3 regions of the Solibacillus sp. FSL W8-0372 genome follow, and region 3 is predicted to be linked to each of the others. Evidence: riboswitches for the same ligand, from Rfam matches in the RefSeq annotation. Region 3 holds a riboswitch; each other region holds the start of a gene.
What was found. Region 3 has a riboswitch for S-adenosylmethionine ahead of MKY13_RS15220 (methionine ABC transporter ATP-binding protein). Riboswitches for the same ligand answer to the same signal wherever they lie in the genome.

Region 1 (7,224 bases), 1.2 Mb from region 3:
TATGAAATTGAAGCATTCATGACTGAATATAATATTCGCCGAAACTATGCAATGGATCGATTACTTACTGCTCTAGAGCGTATCCAGCCTCAAATGGAGCAATACAAGCCTATAAAGGATGTAAAAGAACGACTTGAAAAAGCGCTGAATTACAGTGAAACAGCACTTGGCATTCATGTGACACCAGATCAACTGGAAATGAATCATCATTATTCACTTGAAGAGGTACAGGAATTTTTAACGAAACTAAGCAAGGCATTTCGCGATAAGAAAGTGAATGCACAAAACGGTATACGCTCAATCCAGGGCATCCATTTGCGTATGCAATATATTGATCAGTTGAACAATAAGTATATGGATTCAATTCGTGAAACGGTGCTTATTTTTGAAAAGCTAAAAGAAGAAATCACGCTTCAGTTCAAGGAGCAAAATGACGAAAAGGCACAGGTTCTTCAAAAATTGCAGGGTGAAGCTGCTGCGATCCAAACTCAAATCGATTCAGTAAAAGGAAATGTGGACCCTTCAATTGTCGTTAGCCATACGACGGAAGAACTAGAAGAATTGTTGGCTACAAATGAGCTGGAGCAAATGAAATTCGAGACGCAGCGTCAAAATCGGGAAAGATTAAAGCTTCAGCACAGTAAAAAAGCAGAAGAACTTGCAGTACTGGATGAACAAATTGCACTTGGCACTACGACTGTTGAAAACATGGCGGCACGCTTTAAAGAAATCAACAGTGAAGGCGTGCAACTCGAAAAACGCCGTACAGAGCTTGAACAATTAACGAAGCTAAATCCAGAACAAGCTATTGTAGCTGTAAACGAAAAAATTGAGCATTTCACTGCGCAAATTGCAACATTACAAGTGAAAATCGATTTACTACCCGTGACAGCCGAGCTTCAAAACGAGTGGTACGGTTTACTGGAAAATGCGAATGCGCACGATTTAGATGAAATCAGAAAATTATATGTGAAGCATGCAAATGTCATTGGCACGACATGTGTAGCGTCGGCAAATAAAGAGTTTATGGACAACTATCCAACGTTTGATGTTGTCATAATTGACGAAGTATCAAAGGCGACACCACCTGAACTACTATTACCGATGTTAAAAGGTGCAAAAATCATTTTAGTAGGAGATCATCACCAATTGCCGCCACTTGTCGGGGATGCAACATTTGAAGAAACGTTGGAGCAAGTAGTAAAAGAAAGTACGACGTTTGAGGAAAAACGAGAACTAGAAAAATTACTGGAAGAATCGTTATTCGAACGCCTTTACAATAACTTACCTAACCAAAATAAAACGATGCTTGCTCTGCAATATCGTATGCATAAAAATATTATGTCAACTATCACGCCGTTTTATGAAAATGAACAGGAAAGTCTGCAATGTGGTTTGGAAGATTCGGATGCTGTACGCGATCACTTCCTGCAAACTTCTAAAATTACGCGCGACAACCATTTAATGTGGCTGGATATTCCGAATGAAAAGCCGTATTTTGAACAGCGTGTAAAAGAAGGTTCCAGCTTATTCAATGTAGCGGAGCTTGATCAGATTAAACAACAATTAATGGAAATGAATGAAGCGACTGCAAAAGCAAAAGCGGAAGGGTTAATCCCGCAAGATGCTCTAAAATCTGTCGGAGTCATTTCGTTTTACGCGGAGCAAGTAAGACGTATAAACCGTCTCATAGAACAGGAACTTAGCTTACCGCACCTGCACATTCGTACAGGCTCGGTCGATAAGTTCCAGGGTATGGAGATGGACGTTATTATCGTCAGTATGGTGCGTAATCATGATCATGAGCGCGGAGAAATTGGGTTTGCCAAAGATTATCGCCGTTTAAATGTTGCATTATCCCGCGCACGTGAACTGCTTATTATGATTGGCAGTACCGATATGTTTACAAAACGTCCAAAACATGTGAAAACACGCGATATGTATTCCCATGTATTAAATACAGTAAAAGAGCAAAGCGGCTATTTTGCAATGTAAGGAAAGGTGTATACAGTGGATTTAAACAGCATAACCGGACAATTACAAAAAGAACTCAACGAAAATCCGAACATCGAAATTCAAAAGCAGATGCAATACGCCATTCCCATCCACACGTTGGAAGTGCATTATCATCCTGTTATGCGGAATGCGATGGATATTTTAATGAAGATGATGCTCATTTCATTCCAGAAGGCGAAGCTGAAAAATGTCGAGCTTTTAGCGGAAATTTTATTAGTTGAACCGTTATTTATCCATGATTTAACTAATAAAATGTTACGAATGGGCATGATTGAAAAAGAAAATGAAGTGTTCACACTTACGGCAAAAGGAATGGCACAGCTTGAATCGGGTATTTTTGAAGAGGAGCTTGAGCAAACAAGTCATTTTGTGCAATATAGTCCGATTCATGAACAGCTGCTGGAAGGTGATTTAGAGGAGTTCGCTGATTTAGAGGAGTTTCCTGAACCATTTCCGGCGATTGAAAACGAGGAAATTGAAGCGATTGAAGAATCGATGCTGATTGAATTTATTCAGCGGCAGTTAAGCGAACAACCCTTGTCCGAACAGGAAGCCCCAACTTTTATTACAAAAGTTATATCGACCGAATCGATTCAAATTAATGATATTCCAGTTCTATGTTTTTCACTTTTGAATCAAAAGGAAAATCGGCATTTTATGCGTGTATATAATACATTAACAGGTGTATGGGATGAGAGGCTTGAAACGATTTTATTCAATTATGAGAAAGAGCATTTGAAGCCTGAGTAAATATATATTTTGAAAACCCAGTAAGATCAAGAGTTTGAGTCACTTGATAAGAAGCGGAGTATTTTACAATTTATTTATTATAATAATACACTTCTTATTATCTGAATTTAGATAATGAGAAGTGTATTTTTGTTGTTAAAATTCGCATTTGAAACTTTTAAAGCGGATAGAAAATTTTACTTGCATCAGCTTTTCATGAAATAGCGCGGTTGTGCTATCTGTATGCACTTGAGAGCAATCAAAAATTGATTTATTGAGTCATTAATTATACATCTAACTTCATTACAGCAAAGTTTATTTAATGACGTAGCACACTTTTTATTGTTTTTTTTGTGTTTGAGGTATGCTATTATCGTTTGGTAAATTTTGCTGACTCGATAATAAGGAGGGCTAAAGTTGAAAGGCGTTTTTGATATACTAGCGGGGATTTTGGGGGAAGATAATGACAATGGATAACTATGAACTAAGAGAAAAGGTATTAAGAGAGTTGCATGATGGCTTTAGATCTTTCTGGTGTTCTACGAGATGTAAATTGATGGAAGTTTCCTATGACCAAGCTTTTAAGATCATAGGTATTAAGTATTCTTGGGATAAAAAACTAGTTGAAGAGATGAGAGTGTTATTGTCTCAAATTGTACGAAACTTAGAATTTGACTTAGAAATTATGCATTGGGGAGACCCTATACGAAACTACGATGAAAAAGAAATTCTAGAAAGCATAGGTAAGGTTGGTAGTTATAAAGAATTTATTGAAGGACTTGAAAGAGTCCTTCGTGAAGGACTTATAAATGACTTTAACGAAGGCTGGGATTTAGAAGAACAGTTGATGGCTGTAGCCAGAGAGTATCTAACCAACTATTCAAGAAGATTGGATTATAAAGTGAAAAAGATATTTGAAGAAACAGGCAAACTTGAAGATATTAGTCGCATAGTGAACAGTTTTGAAAAAGTTCTTGAAGAGAACTATAAGAGATTTATCAGTAAACAATTAAAGGTTGATTCACCTTATTTCATATATGAGGGAAACGGACAGAAAGAATGCTGAAGAAAGTTTATTACTAACTATTTAAAACAGATAGAACGAGTAGGATGAAGCAATGTCAGGAGACCTGCCCATATAGCTATTAAGAGTAAAGTGTGTTGTGCTTGTTCCCTGTTCCTTATCCCCTAGAAGATAAGCCCACTTTTGTTGATAGAGATGCTTATAACTATATTATTAATGGAACCCACACAACTGCATATTTTGTATTTGCAGTTTTATTTATGATATTTACTAGCATGGCTTTCGACTTTATAATACAAAGTCAATTAGTTGCGGATTATATGTTAGATTATTATAGTGGTGGGAATATAAGAGATAGAAATAATGCAAATGCTGCAATTAGAGAGCTAGTAAAAGTGTTTTATATATTAAAAGAAATGATGATCAACTACAATATCGGAAGTTGAGCAACCTTCAAAAGAGGGTTGTTTTTTTATCGTTAAAATACAATACGTTTCTTTTTTCCAGAAGTATGATTTATTATGGAAATTATTTAGATTTAATAAGAAGTTAAATAATTTATATAAAAGTACTCCTAATTAAATATAATTAAATTATTGAGGTATAAGTGTGGTCATGACAGTATTTGTTTTATATATTTTTTTGAATTATTGCAAAACTTACGCTACCGTGTTACACTAGTGTCAATTTAATAGTCTTATCAAGAGAAGCGGAGGGAACTTGGCCCGTAGATGCTTCAGCAACCTCTAGTATAACTAGAAAGGTGCTACTTCCAGCAAGGCAAAGTCCTTGGCAGATAAGAACGGGTATATTAACCTCTCATTTCTGTTGTGCTGGAATGAGGGGTTTTTTGTTTTTTCAGCAAGTATGAAGGTACTTGCTCCAATAATCAAACCCCTGCGGCTATTATGATTTACTTGAAAGGAAAGAAGCTTGAAATAGCTTTCGTTATGAAACTAAGATTATTTAGAAAGATTAGAGGGGGACAGTGTAATGCCGATTAATATTCCGAAACATTTACCGGCCGGTGAGCTACTGAGAAAAGAGAAAATTTTCGTTATGGAGGAAGACCGGGCGAAAACTCAGCAAATTCGACCTTTGAATATTTTAGTGTTCAATTTAATGCCGGAAAAAGAAAAAACCGAGCTCCAATTATTGCGTTTACTCGGAAATACACCACTACAGGTAGATGTGACATTTTTAAATACCGCTACATATGAATCAAAAAATGTTTCCAAATCACATTTAGATACGTTCTATCAAACATTCGATGAAATTAAACACCGCCGATATGATGGTTTGATTATCACAGGTGCACCGGTAGAGAAAATGCAATTTGAAGATGTTGGATACTGGAAGGAAATTACCGATGTAATGGATTGGGCCGATCAAAATGTTACATCAATTATGTATATATGTTGGGGAGCACAAGCTGCACTGTATCATCATTTCGGTATCGGGAAATTTGAGCTGCCTAAAAAATGCTCCGGCGTCTATTCACATGTGATTACCGATTTAACGGTCGATTTAGTACGAGGCTTCAGTGATGAATATGTTGCGCCTCATTCACGTCATACATCTGTCTCGATTGACGAAGTCCGTGCGCACCCAGATTTGCGTCTGCTCAGCTATTCGGACGATGCGGGGGTATTTATCGTTCAATCAAAAAACAATAAGCACATCATGATTACAGGCCATTTAGAGTATGATGCGACGACTCTATCGGACGAATATTTCCGAGATGTTGAAAAGGATCCAGAAAATACGGAAGTTCCAATTAATTACTTCCCAAATAATGACCCGCAAAATGCTCCAAAAAATGTATGGCGTGCCCATTCACATCTATTGTTCTACAACTGGTTAAACTATTACGTATACCAAGAAACACCTTATGAATGGCACTTTGTTGAGGAAAATATCGAATATCATATTTAAAAAAATGGCTAGGAAAGAAATAAAAAATTGATTGGAATGGAGGGAGACTCCAGCGGGAAAAGCAAAATTTTTTGCGACGAGTAACCGCAGGAGCACGGACGCCTGAGACTACAGGCTCAGGCCGTGCCCGCGGAAAGCGTCCCGGAATGGAAATCAATTTTTGGGTTATAGCTCAGCCGCTCACTTCTATTTCACTGCAATCCATGCACGTTCTTGTTGTATTTGCAAACTTACTTCACGGCCAAAAAAATCACTTAGCAATTGTTCATTCAATATAACTTCGCGAGTATCTGCAGCTACGCTTTCACCATCTTTCATTAACAGTACATGGCTGAAACAAGGCAAAATTTCTTCTACATGGTGCGTTACATAAATAAGTGTAGGGCAGTGATTGCCTTGTGCTATTTGCTCAATCTTTTGCAGTAAGTTTTCCCGCTCTATAAGATCGAGTCCGCCGCATGGTTCATCCAATATTAATATTTCTGGTTCTGCCATTAAAGCACGTGCAATTTGTACACGTTGTCGTTCACCTTGCGATAAATGCTCAAAAGATTTATTCGCCAAATGATCGCAGTGAAACTGTCTCATAAAGGATAGTGCCTGCTCAATTTCTGTATCGGACACGTCATTAAATAGACGGAGCGCACCGAATTTTCCGCTAAGCACAATTTCAATGGCATTATCCTGCCAGTTGAAGCTGTCAATCATTGCATTGCTTACCCAGCCGATGCGTGTTCGGAGAGTAGGGATATATGTATTGCCGAAAGTTTCACCTAGTACTTGCACTTTACCATTGTTCGGCCAAATATAGCCGTTGATTACTTTTAACAAGGTTGTTTTTCCTGAACCGTTCAAGCCTAAAATGGCCCAATGCTGTCCTTTTTGTACATGCCAGTCTAAATTATTCAAAATTACTTTTTCATTGCGGTAAAGATGGACATTTTCGATTTTTATCATAAAAAACACCTCCAATTACTACTATGCTTGATTTATTCAAATTCTGAAAGTATTTTTTGAATATTGTCACAATTGTTTATAAAAAAAGAAAGCAAACTTAATAAGTTCGCTTTCATCACAATTTAAATTACGGCGCTTTCTACACCTGCTGCACGGTAAAACAGTTTTTCATTCCATTTTAAAGCCCACTGAACAACGGGCCCTAAGCCGAATGCCATAATTACTGTTCCTACGCCAACAGGACCGCCTAATAGGAAGCCAATAACAGCAACTGATACTTCCATTGTCGTACGTGCACGGTTCACGCTCCAGCCTAAACGACGGACTAATAATAGCATTAATGTATCGCGTGGTCCGACACCGAGGTTAGCTACCATATACATGCCACAACCGATACCTAGTAATACAATTCCCACGACAAACGATAAAGTTTGTTCCAAAAGGTTGTGAGCATGAGGTAGCACATACAAAAAGATATCAATAAAAATACCTGTTAAAAACATATCTAAATAAGTACCTATTTTCGGTAATCTTTTAGATAACATCGAGTCAATCGCTAAAAT
Region 2 (7,224 bases), 620 kb from region 3:
ATGTTGATGATAACATTGAATATATTGTAGACAACTTTTATAAAAAGCTAGGTTTGGAAAGTAGTTTAGTTGAAATAATTAATAAGCATAGCTCAATTGACCGTTTGAAAGGTACTTTGAAAATACATATTTGTGAAATGTTTAGTGGAATTATTGACGATTCATATTTTGAGAAACGGAAAAAAATTGCGCGTATCCATGTACATATTGGTTTAAAAACGAAATGGTATATGACGGCCTTCTCAAATCTGTTAATAGATTTTACTCATTTAGTAATAAGGCATATTAATAAAGACGAGCAACGTTTTCTTACGCTTGCAGCCATATCGAAAATATTAAACTTGGAGCAGCAAGTCGTTTTAGAAGAGTATGAAGCAGTAGTGGAAAGTAAGGAAGAAAAGCTAGTAGAAGAAAAACGCAAAATAGGAAACTCTATTATTGAGTCTTCCTCTAATTTAGCGGCCATGTCTGAGCAAACAAATGCATCGTTCCAACAGTTAACTGCACAATCCATGGTTATAGTCTCCCATTCGAAAAAAGCGAGTGATATTTCATCAGTGGCTACAGAACAGGCAAATCAAGGGAAAGTTCAAGTACGCAACCAATCAGAAAGTATGAACGCAATAAATCAATCAGTAGCAATGATTTCATCAGAAATCGATAAACTAGCCGACATATCAAAAGAGATGGAATCTACGATGGGTATAGTAACAAGCATTGCGAATCAAACCAATTTATTGGCGTTAAATGCAGCGATAGAAGCAGCCCGTGCCGGCGAAGCTGGAAAAGGCTTTGGTGTTGTAGCGGGTGAAGTGCGGAAACTATCGGAGCAGACGAAAAATTCAGCATTAAATGTAGAAGTATTGCTTCAAAATACGGATAGCCGTACGACAAAGCTGCTCGAGTCATTGAAGGAAATAAAATCGGTTTTACTTGTCGGGGAAGAAAGTATGAAATCTACTGAAGTTCAGTTTAATGCCATTGTTGATTCAATGGTTGAAACGAAAAAGCAAAATGATTTAGTTGAGCAAGAGATGGAACTAATTGGAGAAGTTATTGTAGAACTTGCGGGTGCCTTTGATGAAGTAACAAATTCAGCAGATACATTGGCGCAAATTTCAAAGGACTTAGAATAAAGTAAATGAATGCTATGCGAAAGGATCTAAACCTTTTCGTATAGCTTTTTTGCTTTAAATAATAGCTAATGAATAGGCTCAACATTAAATTTCAAAAATTGTTTGATCTGTCTGTCCATATCTCTTGTAAAAAAGATTATACTAAGAGAAGAAATAGCGAACGAAATAGGAGAGAACAACATGAAAACAGTAGTAGTTGTAGGTGGCGGAATTACTGGATTATGTACAATGCATTATTTGAAAAATCAAATGCACGAAAAGAATATCGAAGCACGATTAGTATTAATCGAAAAAAATCCTTATTTAGGTGGAAAAATACATTCCGTACATGAAGGAGGGTTTATTATGGAAACCGGCGCGGATTCCATTGTTGCCCGCCATCCGAATGTGTTAGAGCTTGTGAAGGAACTTAACTTTGAATCGAAGCTTGTTTATAACGAAACAGGCATTTCCTACATTCATACTAATAATGAGCTACATGCTATTCCCGCGGGGTCTACATTCGGGATTCCGATGAGCGTGGAATCACTTATGTCGAGCACGTTAATTTCAGAAGAAGGAAAGAAAAGAGCATTACAGGATATAGACATTCCAAATACAGATTTTACGAAGGAAAGTTCCATTGGTGCATTTTTGGAATATTTTTTAGGTGAAGAAATTGTGCGAAAACAAATTGCTCCTGTATTGGCAGGGGTATATTCGGGAGATTTATACCAGCTGAGCTTAGCGTCAACGCTACCGTATTTAGTTGATTATAAAAATAATTATGGATCGATTATGAAAGGCTTTGAAGCTAATCGCGAGCAGTTTGAAAAAGCAGCGGATAAGAAATTTATATCTTTCGAAAAAGGTTTATCTTCATTAATTGACCACCTTGAAGAGCAATTGCCGGAAGTGGAATTCATAAAAAAAGCTGCAACTGAGCAAATACAAAAAGTAGGGGAACAGTATAAAGTTGTATTAGAAGACGAAACGATTATAGCGGATATTGTGGTCCTTGCTGTACCGAATAATACAGTACGTACTTTATTGCAAGATGACAAATTGGATAGACAGTTAGAAAAGTTTACAACAGCATCTGCATTAACGATGTATGTTGGCTTTGATGTACCGGATAGTGTTTTACCGGCAGATGGTACAGGTTTCATCGTTTCCCATAATAGTGATTTAGTGTGTAATGCATCTACTTGGACAAGTCGTAAATGGAAGCATACTTCAGCAGAAGGGAATCTGCTCGTTCGTTTATTTTATAAAAATATTAATCCGCGTTATGAAGAACTGGCAGCCATGTCAGATGAAGAGTTGGAGAAAGTCGCAATGGAGGATATTCGTTTAAGTTTGGGTATTGAAGCGAAACCAACCGTCGTAAATGTAACGAAATGGATTAATCAGATGCCCCGCTATGATTTAGCGCATAATGAAGCGTTATCTAAAGTTGTGGACTATTTAGAAGTGCACTATCCGAACCTGCTTTTAGCTGGATGTTCGTACTTTGGGGTAGGGATCGGCGCTTGTATTCAAAACGGTAAAAAAACGGCGGAACAAATTATTGCACGAATTATGTAAAGAAATACTTTATTAGGCTAAAGGGTATTGACGTCTTATTTAGATAACGATATGATAGCTTAAATAATTTTAAATTTTTTGAAAAATTCATAAAATTTCTTATCGAGAGAAGTTGAGGGACTGGCCCGTTGAAACTTCAGCAACCAACATTATGTCAGGTGCTAAATCCAGTGGCGATAGCCAGAAGATGAGAAGGGATTAAGTTGACGACTGACAACTATCAAGCCTTCTTTTGCTTAGTGAAAGAAGGCTTTTTTGTATTAAAAATATACTGAAAATACTGTGAATAATGGAGTGAAATAATTGGGTTTATTACAAGATTTAAAAACACGCGTTTTAACGGCGGACGGAGCAATTGGAACTTTACTTTATTCTTATGGGTTGGATTACTGCCATGAGGAAATGAATATTGCACGACCTGAAATTATCGAGAAAATTCATAGTGAATATATTGCTGTAGGTGCAGATATTATTCAAACAAATACATATGGAGCGAATGCGATTAAGTTAGCTCGATATGGTTTTGAAAATCGAGTAAAAGAATTTAACGAAGCTGCGCTGAAGATTGCGAAGCGTGCAGCTGCTCCGGGAGGGCAGTATGTTCTGGCAACAATCGGAGGTATTCGAGGGATTCGAAAAAGTGATGCAACATTAGATGAAATCTTAACTGCCTTTCAAGAGCAAGTGGAAGTATTACTAGCTGGCGAACCGGATGGATTCTTATTGGAAACGTATTACGATTTTGAAGAATTATCGCATTGTGTCCACCTATTACGTTCAATGACCGATTTACCGATCATTGCTCAAGTGACAATGCAGGAACCAGGTGTTCTTCAAAATTTAATGTCTTTAAATGAAGCATTTCATGATTTGGAAAGGTTAGGTGCAGATATTGTTGGGAGTAACTGCCGGTTAGGTCCTTTCCATACAATTCAAGCGTTTGAAGGAGTCAACTTACCGAACAAGGCTTTTTTATCAGCTTACCCGAATGCTTCGTTATTAGATATTGAAGATGGTCGTGTTGTCTATGAATCAGAAACGGATTATTTCGCACGTGCGGCCGTTGAACTCGTAAATCAAGGTGTCCGTTTAATTGGCGGTTGTTGTGGGACGACACCGAAGCATATTGCGGCGGTAAAACAACGTCTGGCGAATATGCAACCAATTGAAACGAAAGAAGAAAAACCAGGGCATACACAATTTGTCCGTATTCCGGAGCCACGTAAGCAAGAGCCGCTCCATGAAAAAGCAAAACGTGAACGTTCTGTTATTGTGGAACTTGATACACCGCGTCATCTGGAAATTGACGGGTTTGTCGAAGGAGCAAAACAACTGGCAAAAGCGGGAGCCGATGTCATTATGATGGCGGATAACTCACTTGCATCCCCGCGCATCAGTAATATCGCAATGGCTGCGATTTTAAAAGAGCATGGAATTCGTTCATTGCCGCATTTAACGTGCCGTGACCGCAATTTAATTGGGCTCCAGTCACATTTAATGGGACTTGATGCGCTGGAACTTCACGATATTTTAGTCATCACTGGGGACCCGACAAAAGTGGGGGATTTCCCGGGGGCGACGAGCGTTTATGATGTTTCGTCAATGGAGCTTATTTCACTTATTAAGCAGCTAAATAAAGGCAGCTCTTTTACTGGGAAATCGCTGCGAAAACAGGCGGATTTTTCTGTGGCTGCTGCCTTTAATCCGAATGTCCGTGTATTGGACCGTGCTGTAGCTCGTTTAGAGAAGAAAATCGAGCATGGTGCAGATTACTTTATTTCACAGCCGGTTTATACGAAAGAAAAGATTATCGAAATCTACGAGGCAACAAAGCATTTGGAAACACCGATTTATATCGGGATTATGCCACTTACATCTTCACGCAGCGCGGAATTTTTACATCATGAAGTACCAGGCATTAAATTGTCCGATGAAGTACTTGCGCGCATGGCTGCTTGCGGGGATGACAAGGAAACATCGACAGCAGAAGGAATCGCCATTGCCAAAGAGCTGCTCGATACGGCATGTAAATACTTTAACGGTATTTATTTAATAACACCGTTTTTACGCTATGATATGACGCTGGAATTAATGAACTATGTAAAACAATATGATGTGGAAAGTAAAGGAGTTCAGTCGAATGTATAATCACCCAATTCATGAGCAATTACAAAAAAGAATCTTAATCATCGATGGTGCTATGGGGACGATGCTTCAGGCAGAAAACCTAACATATGAAGATTTTGGCGGAGAAGACTTAGATGGTTGTAATGAAAACCTGGTACTTACAAGACCTGATGTATTGGGTAAAATCCACCGTGAATATTTAGCTGCTGGCGCTGATATTATTTGTACCAATACGTTTGGTGGAACACCACTCGTATTGGATGAATATGACTTAGGTGACAAGGCGGTTGAAATTAATAAGCGGGCGGTTGAAATTGCACTAGAGGCGGCAGAAGAATTTTCGACACCAGAATGGCCCCGCTTTGTCGCAGGTGCAATCGGCCCAACGACAAAAACATTGTCGGTAACAGGTGGTATTAGTTTTGAAGAGCTAGAAGAAAACTTTTATATACAGGCAAAAGCGCTAATCGAAGCTGGGGCGGATCTGCTCTTAATGGAAACTTCCCAGGATATGCTCAATGTTAAAGCAGGAACGATTGCGATTCACCGTGCATTCGAAGAGCTTGGCAAAGAGCTGCCTGTCATGATTTCAGGGACTATTGAGCCGATGGGAACAACGCTTGCCGGGCAATCAATCGAAGCATTTTATATTTCTATTGAGCACATTAAACCGTTGTCTGTCGGACTGAACTGTGCGACAGGTCCGGAATTTATGACCGATCATATCCGTTCATTGGCGGAACTTTCGAATGGCTATATTAGCTGTTATCCGAATGCAGGTTTACCGGACGAGGAAGGCTGCTATCATGAAACGCCGGATTCATTATCGAAAAAACTGCAAGGCTTCGCAGAAAAAGGCTGGCTAAACATTGTCGGCGGCTGCTGTGGCACAACGCCAGCACATATCGCGGCGATCCGTGAAGCTGTAGATGGCTATAAACCGCGTGAGCCGAAAGATGTAACACACGGACATGTCGTATCGGGTATCGAGCCTTTGCAATATGATGAATCTATGCGTCCGTTATTTATCGGAGAGCGTACGAATGTAATCGGCTCTCGTAAATTCAAAAACCTGATTGTTGACGGCAAATTTGAAGAAGCAGCGGAAATTGCGCGTGCACAAGTGAAAAACGGGGCGCATGTCATCGATATTTGTTTAGCAAACCCTGACCGTGATGAAGTAGAAGATATGAAAAACTTCATGCAGGAAGTTGTGAAAAAAGTTAAAGTGCCGCTTGTAATTGACTCTACAGATGAAAATGTAATGGAAGTCGCACTGAAGTTTTCGCAAGGGAAGGCCATTATTAACTCGATTAACTTGGAAGATGGAGAAGAGCGTTTCGATGCTGTTATGCCACTCGTGAAAAAATATGGGGCTTCACTTGTTGTCGGTACGATTGATGAAACTGGAATGGCTATTACACGTGAGCAAAAGCTTGAAGTAGCGAAGCGTTCTTATAAGCTGTTAACAGAAAAATGGGGCATGTCAGCAGAAGACATTATCTTTGACCCGTTAATGTTCCCGGTAGGTACAGGTGACGAGCAATATATTGGTGCCGCTGAGGAAACAATCGAAGGGATTCGCCTCATTAAAGAACATTTACCTGGCTGCTTAACAGTGCTCGGTGTAAGTAATGTTTCGTTCGGTTTACCACCAGTTGGACGTGAAGTATTAAATGCCGTGTACTTATATCACTGTACACAAGCAGGCTTGGACTATGCGATTGTAAATACTGAAAAACTGGAGCGCTATGCATCGATTCCTGAAGAGGAGATCAAGCTGGCGAACGATTTAATCTTTAATACAAATGATAAAACACTCGCTGTATTTACAGACTTTTACCGCGATAAAAAGAAAGATGCAGTCGTGAAAGAATTACCGGCGACAGTGGAAGAACGTCTTGCGTATTACATATTAGAAGGTACGAAAGAAGGTTTAATTGAAGATTTAAATGCAGCACTGGAAAAATTCGATGCACCACTGGATATTATTAATGGGCCATTAATGGCGGGAATGGCGGAAGTTGGTCGCCTATTTAATGAAAACCAGTTAATTGTAGCCGAAGTACTGCAAAGTGCAGGTGTCATGAAAGCGGCAGTAGCTCATTTAGAACAATTCATGGAAAAAGGCGATACGAGTTCTACTAAAGGAACGATGGTTTTAGCAACCGTTAAAGGTGATGTCCATGATATCGGAAAAAACTTAGTCGATATTATATTAAGTAATAACGGCTTCCGTGTTGTGGATTTAGGGATTAAAGTAACCCCAGCCCAACTTATTGAAGCTGTTCGTAAGGAAAAGCCTGATTTTATTGGTTTATCAGGATTACTAGTGAAATCAGCTCAGCAAATGGTCATTACAGCACAGGACTTTAAAGAAGCAGGAATTGATGTG
Region 3 (7,224 bases):
TTGGCACCACGAATCGTTCCAAGTAAAAACTTTGTAAACGGTATTAATAAAATAATTAATACGATAAATGGAATCGAACGGAAAATATTTACGAGCGACCCAGTCAAAAAGTGAACGACTTTATTTGCCCATAACTGGTTGTCACTTGTTAAAAACAATACAATTCCTATTAGAATTCCGAGGATGAATGTAATGACCGTCGCTACAGCTGTCATATAAACAGTTTCATATGTTGCGTCGAGCATTTTACCCCAGTCAACGTTCGGAAATAATTGATTAAGCATGCTCAATCACCTCCGTTTGAATTTCCTGCATTGTTAAGAAGTTTAATGCCTTCTCTACTTCGTGTTGCTCACCATCGATATGAATAAATAGCGTACCGAATGAACCGGCTGTTGTATTGGATATTTTCCCGTGAACGATATTAACGACTATGTCAAATTGCTTAATCATCTGAGATATTACCGGCTGTTCTGTCGTTGCCTCCGCAAATGTTAATTTGGCAATTTTTCCTGCTGGGTAATTGGCTAAAATTTGCTCTAGTGACGCCTGCATTTCCTGCGTTTCTCCAGAAGCTTGCGAAACGAAATTTTTGGTAATCGGCGCTTGTGGGTGTTGGAAGACCTGCAGAACATCTCCCTGTTCCACTACTTTTCCTGCTTCCATAACAGCCACACGGTTACAGATTTTGCGAATAACATGCATTTCATGTGTAATCAGTACAATTGTTAAGCCGATCTTTTTATTAATATCCAGTAATAGCTCTAAAATAGAATCCGTCGTCTCTGGATCAAGTGCTGAAGTGGCTTCATCACATAGAAGAACTTCCGGGTTGTTCGCTAATGCGCGGGCTATGCCGACACGTTGTTTTTGACCACCTGAAAGTTGTGATGGATAGGCTTTTCCTCTTCCTTTTAGACCTACTAGTTCAATCAGCTCTTCCACTCGTTTGGCACGCTGAGATTTGGAAACACCAGCGATTTCAAGAGGAAATGCAATATTTTCTTCGACTGTGCGCGACCAAAGTAAATTAAAGTGCTGAAATATCATACTAATTTTTTGGCGTGCTTCTCTTAACTTTGCCCCTGATGCTTTAGAAATATCCTGTCCACCTACAATAACTGAACCTGTTGAAGGTTTTTCCAGACCATTTAATAGGCGGATCATTGTACTTTTACCAGCACCACTGTAGCCGATAATACCGTATATTTCTCCTTTTTCAATCGATAAGCTAACATTGTCTACCGCTGTAAGCTCACCGTTTTTTGTGTTATATACTTTCGTGATATTTTGTATATCAATCATGCGTCGTACCCCTTCTCTTGAAATAACCTACCTGTAATTTCAATATAATGTTTTTAGTGTTTTTTTCGCATCTTCGAAAATAAAATTACACCAAAAAAACCTTCCTACTCACGACAAGTAGAAAGGTTTCACATAAAAATTTATACGGTAAACCGTTCTCTCATCTTTCAAAGTTTAAACTTTGTGTGAATTGGCACCTTTGCATAAAATGCTGGTTGCCGGGCTTCATAGGGCACTTCCCTCCACCTCTCTTTATAAGAGCAACGTTATTAAGTTTTATTATTATGTCTGTTACTTTATCATGCTAAAGAGAAGACGTCAATTACTTTTTTAATATTTCATACAAAAATGGTACGGATTTAAATGCATATAACTTTTTTGACACTTTTCCATTGTCAGAAACAATTAAACAAGGTACGCTTTCGATTTTCAAATCGTTGGCCAACCCCTCAATATAATTGATATTTGCCATACCTAGTGGTAAATCTGGTAGTAATTTCTCAACTACTTTCAGCATTCTTTCCGAAAGTTCACAAGTACCGCACATTGGGGTGTATAGGAAAAATGCGGTTTGATCATATTGTTGTATATTTTGTTCCCACTGCTCTCTTGACCATTGTTCCATATTTAAGTCATCCTTCTTTTATTAAAAATTTTGCTTGTATTAATAAGTTCCGTAAAATTAGTTTGGGAGTCTTTTCTACCTCTACATATTCTCGAGGTATAATTAGCTGAGTTACTTCAGGAAATGCCCGGTTCATTAGTTTTCTTAACTTTTCACCATTTTTGTCTGCATCAAACATTGTCACAATTTCATAATGCTCATAGTCTTCTAGTAATTCGATTAAATTGACTTCACTTATTGTTCCATTAGTACAAATTATCGTGACTTCTTCAGCCAATAAAGGAATTAACCTCATTTTATCGGCCCGTCCTTCAACTACAATGCATTTTCCCATAGAGATACGCTTCCTTTCATCAATTACGGCTATCTATACAATAGCAAAAAAACACCAAAACCTTTAACTAATAGGCTTTGGTGTTGAAACATTTATTGTTCAATTAATGCAGTATAAGCATCTGCATCCATTAATTCTTTAACTTCTTCGTCGTTCGTTACTTCAACCGTAATCATCCAAGCTGTACCGTAAGGAGATTCATTTACGTATTCTGGGTTGTCTAAAAGTTCTTCGTTAATCGCAACAACTTTACCTGAGATTGGAGCATAAAGTTCCGAAACAGTTTTAACAGATTCTACACTACCGAATGGCTGATCCTTTGAAACTTCATCGCCTACTTCCGGTAACTCCACAAACACGATGTCCCCTAATTCAGCTTGTGCAAAATCTGTAATTCCGATTGTTGCTTTGCCGTCTTCAACTTTAACCCACTCATGCTCTTTTGAATAAAGTAACTCTTTAGGTGTGCTCATTAAAAAACCTCCAGTTATTATGTAGTACATTCAACTTCATTTTGCCATATTTCGTTCGGAAATACAACGTGAATACCGGTTTATTTCCACGATTCTGAGAAGTCAGACTCCTTAAAACCTAATGTTAATTTTTTGCCATCTGTCACTATTGGACGCTTGATTAACATACCATCTGAAGCTAATAGCTCTAATTGCTCATCATCAGACATCGAAGGCAATTTGTCTTTTAGTTCCAGCTCACGATATTTCATACCTGAAGTATTAAAGAATTTCTTTAAAGGCAACCCACTAGCTTCATAATACGCTTTAAGTTGCTCTTTAGAAGGCGTTTCTTCAACGATGTTAATATTTTCATATTGAATACCATTTTCATCTAGCCATTTCTGTGCTTTTTTGCATGTAGTACATTTTGGGTATTGGATAAATTTCACTGTCATAAAAGAACTCCTCTTTACCATTCATTTTCCCTTATTGTAACGGATATAGAAAAACAAATCAAAATTGGAATTGCATTGCGGGGGTTATATTCTTAATTAATTTTATATTAGAAGATTTGTGATGATATTAGAACATATTGAATGCTTTTTAGAAGAAATCATTCATTTATTTGAAACTTTTAAAGATATTTTAGAAGAAGTGCAACTCTTATTAGAACTTCCGATTTAAATTAGAAAATTCATTTACCTAAAACATAAAAAAATCGGATGCGGGCCCTGCATCCGATTTCATTCTATTTATTATACTACATATTTTTCAGCGTCGATTAATTTCGCTGCTGCTTCACGTTTTTTCGGAATTAAGTTATAAGGGTTGTTGCGCGTTAATTTACGTAATGCCGATAAGATCATACGTGCATCATCACCTTCAACTGAAGCGATTAATGTTTCTTTTGCTTCTTTTTCGATTTCTGCAAATGCTTCCTGGCAGAAAATTTGTGTGTAAAGAATCTTTTGTGCCGCTTTTTCTTCTCCGTCACGCTCAATTGCTTTTTGTGTACGGATTACTGCTGATTCCATTGCATATAATTGGTTCGCAATATTAGCAATGTTAACAAGCACTTCCTGCTCCGCATCTAATTTAGCACCGAAACGTTGTGCTGCAGCACCAGCTGCAAGTACAGCGATTTTCTTCGCGTTTTTCACTAAATATTTTTCTTGCTCTAATGCTTCATTACCGATTTCTTCCGGCATAAGCATTAGTAGTTCATTTTGTAATTCCTGCGCTACTTGTAATAGTGGTAATTCACCTTTTAGCGCTTTTTTCATGAATGTGCCTGGCACGATCATACGGTTAATTTCATTTGTACCTTCGAAAATACGGTTAATACGAGAGTCGCGGTAAATACGCTCTACTTCGTACTCAGCCATAAATCCGTAGCCACCGTGTAATTGAACTGCTTCGTCTGCTACGTAATCCAAAGTTTCAGAACCGAATACTTTTGCGATCGAGCACTCAATAGCATACTCAGCGATCGCTCCAGCTATTGCTTTACCGTCTTTTTGCTCTTCGTCTGATAATTGGTTCAAGCGATCTTCAAAGTAACCAACTGTACGATAGTTTAAAGATTCTGATGCATAAATGTGAGAAGCCATTGATGCAATCTTTTCTTTTGTTAAGTTGAAATCTGATAATTTAGTTTTGAATTGTTGACGTTGGTTTGTATAAGCTACTGCTAATTCAAATGCACGTTTAGATGCACCTACTGTACCTACCCCTAATTTATAACGTCCAATATTTAAGATGTTGAATGCGATAATATGACCGCGTCCTACTTCACCTAGTAAGTTTTCTACCGGTACTTGCGCGTCTTCTAAAATTAACGTACGAGTAGAAGAAGATTTAATCCCCATTTTCTTTTCTTCAGGACCAACAGAAACTCCAGGGTATGAACGTTCAACGATGAAAGCTGTAAATTTATCACCATCGATTTTAGCGTATACAACAAATACATCTGCAAAGCCTGCATTTGTAATCCATTGTTTTTCACCATTTAATACATAGTGTGTACCTGCTTCATTTAATTTTGCAGTTGTTTTTGCACCTAATGCGTCAGAACCTGAACCTGGCTCTGTTAATGCATATGCTGCAATTAACTCTCCTGAAGCTAACTTCGGTAAATACTGAGTTTTTTGCTCATGGTTACCGAATAATACGATTGGTAACGAACCGATACCAACATGTGCACCGTGAGTAATTGAGAACCCGCCTGCTGGAGACATTTTTTCAGCGATTAATGCCGAAGAAATTTTGTCTAAGCCAAGACCTTCGTATTCTTCTGGTACGTCAGCTGCAAGTAAACCTAGTTCGCCCGCTGTTTTTAATAAACGTACTGAGTGGTCGAATTCGTGATGCTCTAAGTTTTCAACAACTGGTAATACTTCGTTTGTTACATATTCAGAAGTTGTTTGAGCAATCATTTTTTGCTCGTCTGTGAAATCTTCTGGCGTAATTACTCGATTAATATCCACATCTTCGATTAAGAAGCCGCCACCTTTAATAATGTTTGTTGTTTGTACCATAATAAATTCCTCCCTAGTTTCCTTTGTGATTTTATTGCGTTGTTTTCCGTTTCGGTTACGCTTTCCGCGGGCACGGCCTGAGCCTGTAGTCTCAGGCGTCGTGCTTTTCCCGCTGGAGTCGAACCTTCACTACAAACAACACCTTATTATTTCCCCAGACAATTAAAGAACTTCAAATACCCCTGCTGCACCCATTCCGCCGCCAATACACATCGTTACAACACCATATTTTCCGCCGCGACGTTTTAGTTCGTTAATCAGTTTTACTGTTAGGATTGCACCTGTTGCTCCAAGCGGATGACCTAATGCAATCGCACCACCGTTAACATTCACTTTATCAATGTCGATCCCTAATTCACGTACTACCTGAATTGATTGTGATGCGAACGCTTCATTAATTTCCCACAGATCTACTTGGTCTTGAGTTATTCCTGCAATTTCCAATGCTTTTGGTACTGCTACGATTGGTCCGATACCCATTACTTCCGGTGGAACTCCGCCAACAGCGAAACCTAAAAACTTAGCAAGTGGCTTCATCCCTTGTTTTTCTGCTTCTTCACGATCCATTACTAATACTGCTGCTGCACCGTCAGAAGTTTGTGAAGCATTCCCCGCTGTTACAGAACCTTTTACATTGAAAGCCGGACGTAATTTTGCTAGCGTTTCAACTGAAGTTCCTGGACGAACCCCTTCATCTGTATCAAAAATTATTGTCTTTTCTTTTAATTGATTGTTTTCATCGACATAGTACTCTGTAACTTCTACCGGTACGATTTCATCTTTGAATTTACCTTCTTTAATCGCTTTTTCAGCTAACTCATGTGAGCGTACAGCAAAAGCATCCTGGTCTTCGCGAGTTACATTGTAGCGATTTGCCACTTCCTCAGCTGTGTGCCCCATTCCGATATAATATTGCGGTGCATCTTCAGCTAACTTAGGATTTAAGCGCACAGTATTGCCTGTCATCGGAATCATACTCATCGATTCCGTACCGCCTGCAACGATTGCCTTTGAATGGCCAAGCATAATACGCTCAGCTGCATATGCGATTGTTTGTAATCCTGATGAACAGAAGCGATTTACTGTTAAAGCTGGTGTTGTATCTGGTAGACCTGCCAATGCTCCTACTAAGCGGGCAACGTTCATTCCTTGCTCTGCTTCAGGCATTGCACATCCCATAATTAAATCGTCTATTGGACCTTCATAGCCCGCACGTTTTAACGTTTCTTTTACTACTACTGCACCAAAGTCATCGGGTCTAGTATTTGCCAAAGTTCCTTTTTTCGCACGTCCAATTGGTGTTCGTGCTCCTGCAACGATAACGGCTTCACGCATAATGATGTTTCCCCCTTGTGATTAGCTAGCATGTAACAGTAAGCTACTCGCTAGTAAAGTATTGAAAGTAAATATTCGTTTCGAATATGGTCCGTTTAATTTCCGTTCCGGTTACGCTTTCCGCGGGCGTGGCCTGAGCCTGTAGTCTCAGGCGTCACGCTTTTCCCGCTGGAGTCGAACCTCCACTCCAATTAACTCAATTCTTGAAACAAAGTTCCTCGCTTTTAAAATAGTGGTTTTATTTAGTTACGTAACGGCTTTCCTTTTACTAGCATGTGTTGCATACGCATTTGTGACTTTTGGTCTGCTACTAGTTCTAGGAATGCTTGTTTTTCCAAGTTTAATAAATACTCTTCTGACACTTCAGTTCCGTATGGGACTTTGCCGCCTGCGATGACATATGCCAACTTTTTAGCGATTTTAAGATCGTGCTCTGTAATGTAGCCAGAATCGAACATTCCTTGTGCACCTAATAGTAACGTTGCATAACCTGGCGCACCGACTACTTTTACTTTTCTTTTCACAGGAGGTGTATAGCCCGCTTCAGCTAATGCTAGTGCTGCTTGTTTCGCATCATAGATTAAATGATCCGGGTTAACAGAAATTCCATCTGCGAAGTTTAGGAAATTGTTT

Region 1: another riboswitch for S-adenosylmethionine. It lies ahead of metA (homoserine O-succinyltransferase); the one in region 3 lies ahead of MKY13_RS15220 (methionine ABC transporter ATP-binding protein).
Region 2: another riboswitch for S-adenosylmethionine. It lies ahead of MKY13_RS18305 (bifunctional homocysteine S-methyltransferase/methylenetetrahydrofolate reductase); the one in region 3 lies ahead of MKY13_RS15220 (methionine ABC transporter ATP-binding protein).

Annotation. Positions count from the first base shown of each region.
Region 1 is NZ_CP150204.1:1,758,789-1,766,012, forward strand. It holds gene MKY13_RS08650 (AAA domain-containing protein) at 1-1,995, shown strand, start outside; gene MKY13_RS08655 (nucleoside-diphosphate sugar epimerase) at 2,002-2,766, shown strand; gene MKY13_RS08660 (hypothetical protein) at 3,209-3,811, shown strand; gene MKY13_RS08665 (hypothetical protein) at 3,913-4,215, shown strand; SAM riboswitch class I at 4,464-4,572, shown strand; gene metA (homoserine O-succinyltransferase) at 4,763-5,704, shown strand; gene MKY13_RS08675 (ABC transporter ATP-binding protein) at 5,891-6,661, opposite strand; gene MKY13_RS08680 (YitT family protein) at 6,784-7,224, opposite strand, start outside.
Region 2 is NZ_CP150204.1:3,584,469-3,591,692, reverse strand. It holds gene MKY13_RS18315 (globin-coupled sensor protein) at 1-1,136, shown strand, start outside; gene hemG (protoporphyrinogen oxidase) at 1,317-2,702, shown strand; SAM riboswitch class I at 2,799-2,896, shown strand; gene MKY13_RS18305 (bifunctional homocysteine S-methyltransferase/methylenetetrahydrofolate reductase) at 3,006-4,850, shown strand; gene metH (methionine synthase) at 4,843-7,224, shown strand, end outside.
Region 3 is NZ_CP150204.1:2,959,897-2,967,120, forward strand. It holds gene MKY13_RS15215 (methionine ABC transporter permease) at 1-284, opposite strand, end outside; gene MKY13_RS15220 (methionine ABC transporter ATP-binding protein) at 277-1,305, opposite strand; SAM riboswitch class I at 1,463-1,566, opposite strand; gene MKY13_RS15225 (thioredoxin family protein) at 1,628-1,930, opposite strand; gene MKY13_RS15230 (toprim domain-containing protein) at 1,938-2,264, opposite strand; gene gcvH (glycine cleavage system protein GcvH) at 2,357-2,737, opposite strand; gene MKY13_RS15240 (arsenate reductase family protein) at 2,818-3,174, opposite strand; gene MKY13_RS15245 (acyl-CoA dehydrogenase family protein) at 3,475-5,256, opposite strand; gene MKY13_RS15250 (acetyl-CoA C-acetyltransferase) at 5,419-6,591, opposite strand; gene MKY13_RS15255 (3-hydroxyacyl-CoA dehydrogenase/enoyl-CoA hydratase family protein) at 6,834-7,224, opposite strand, start outside.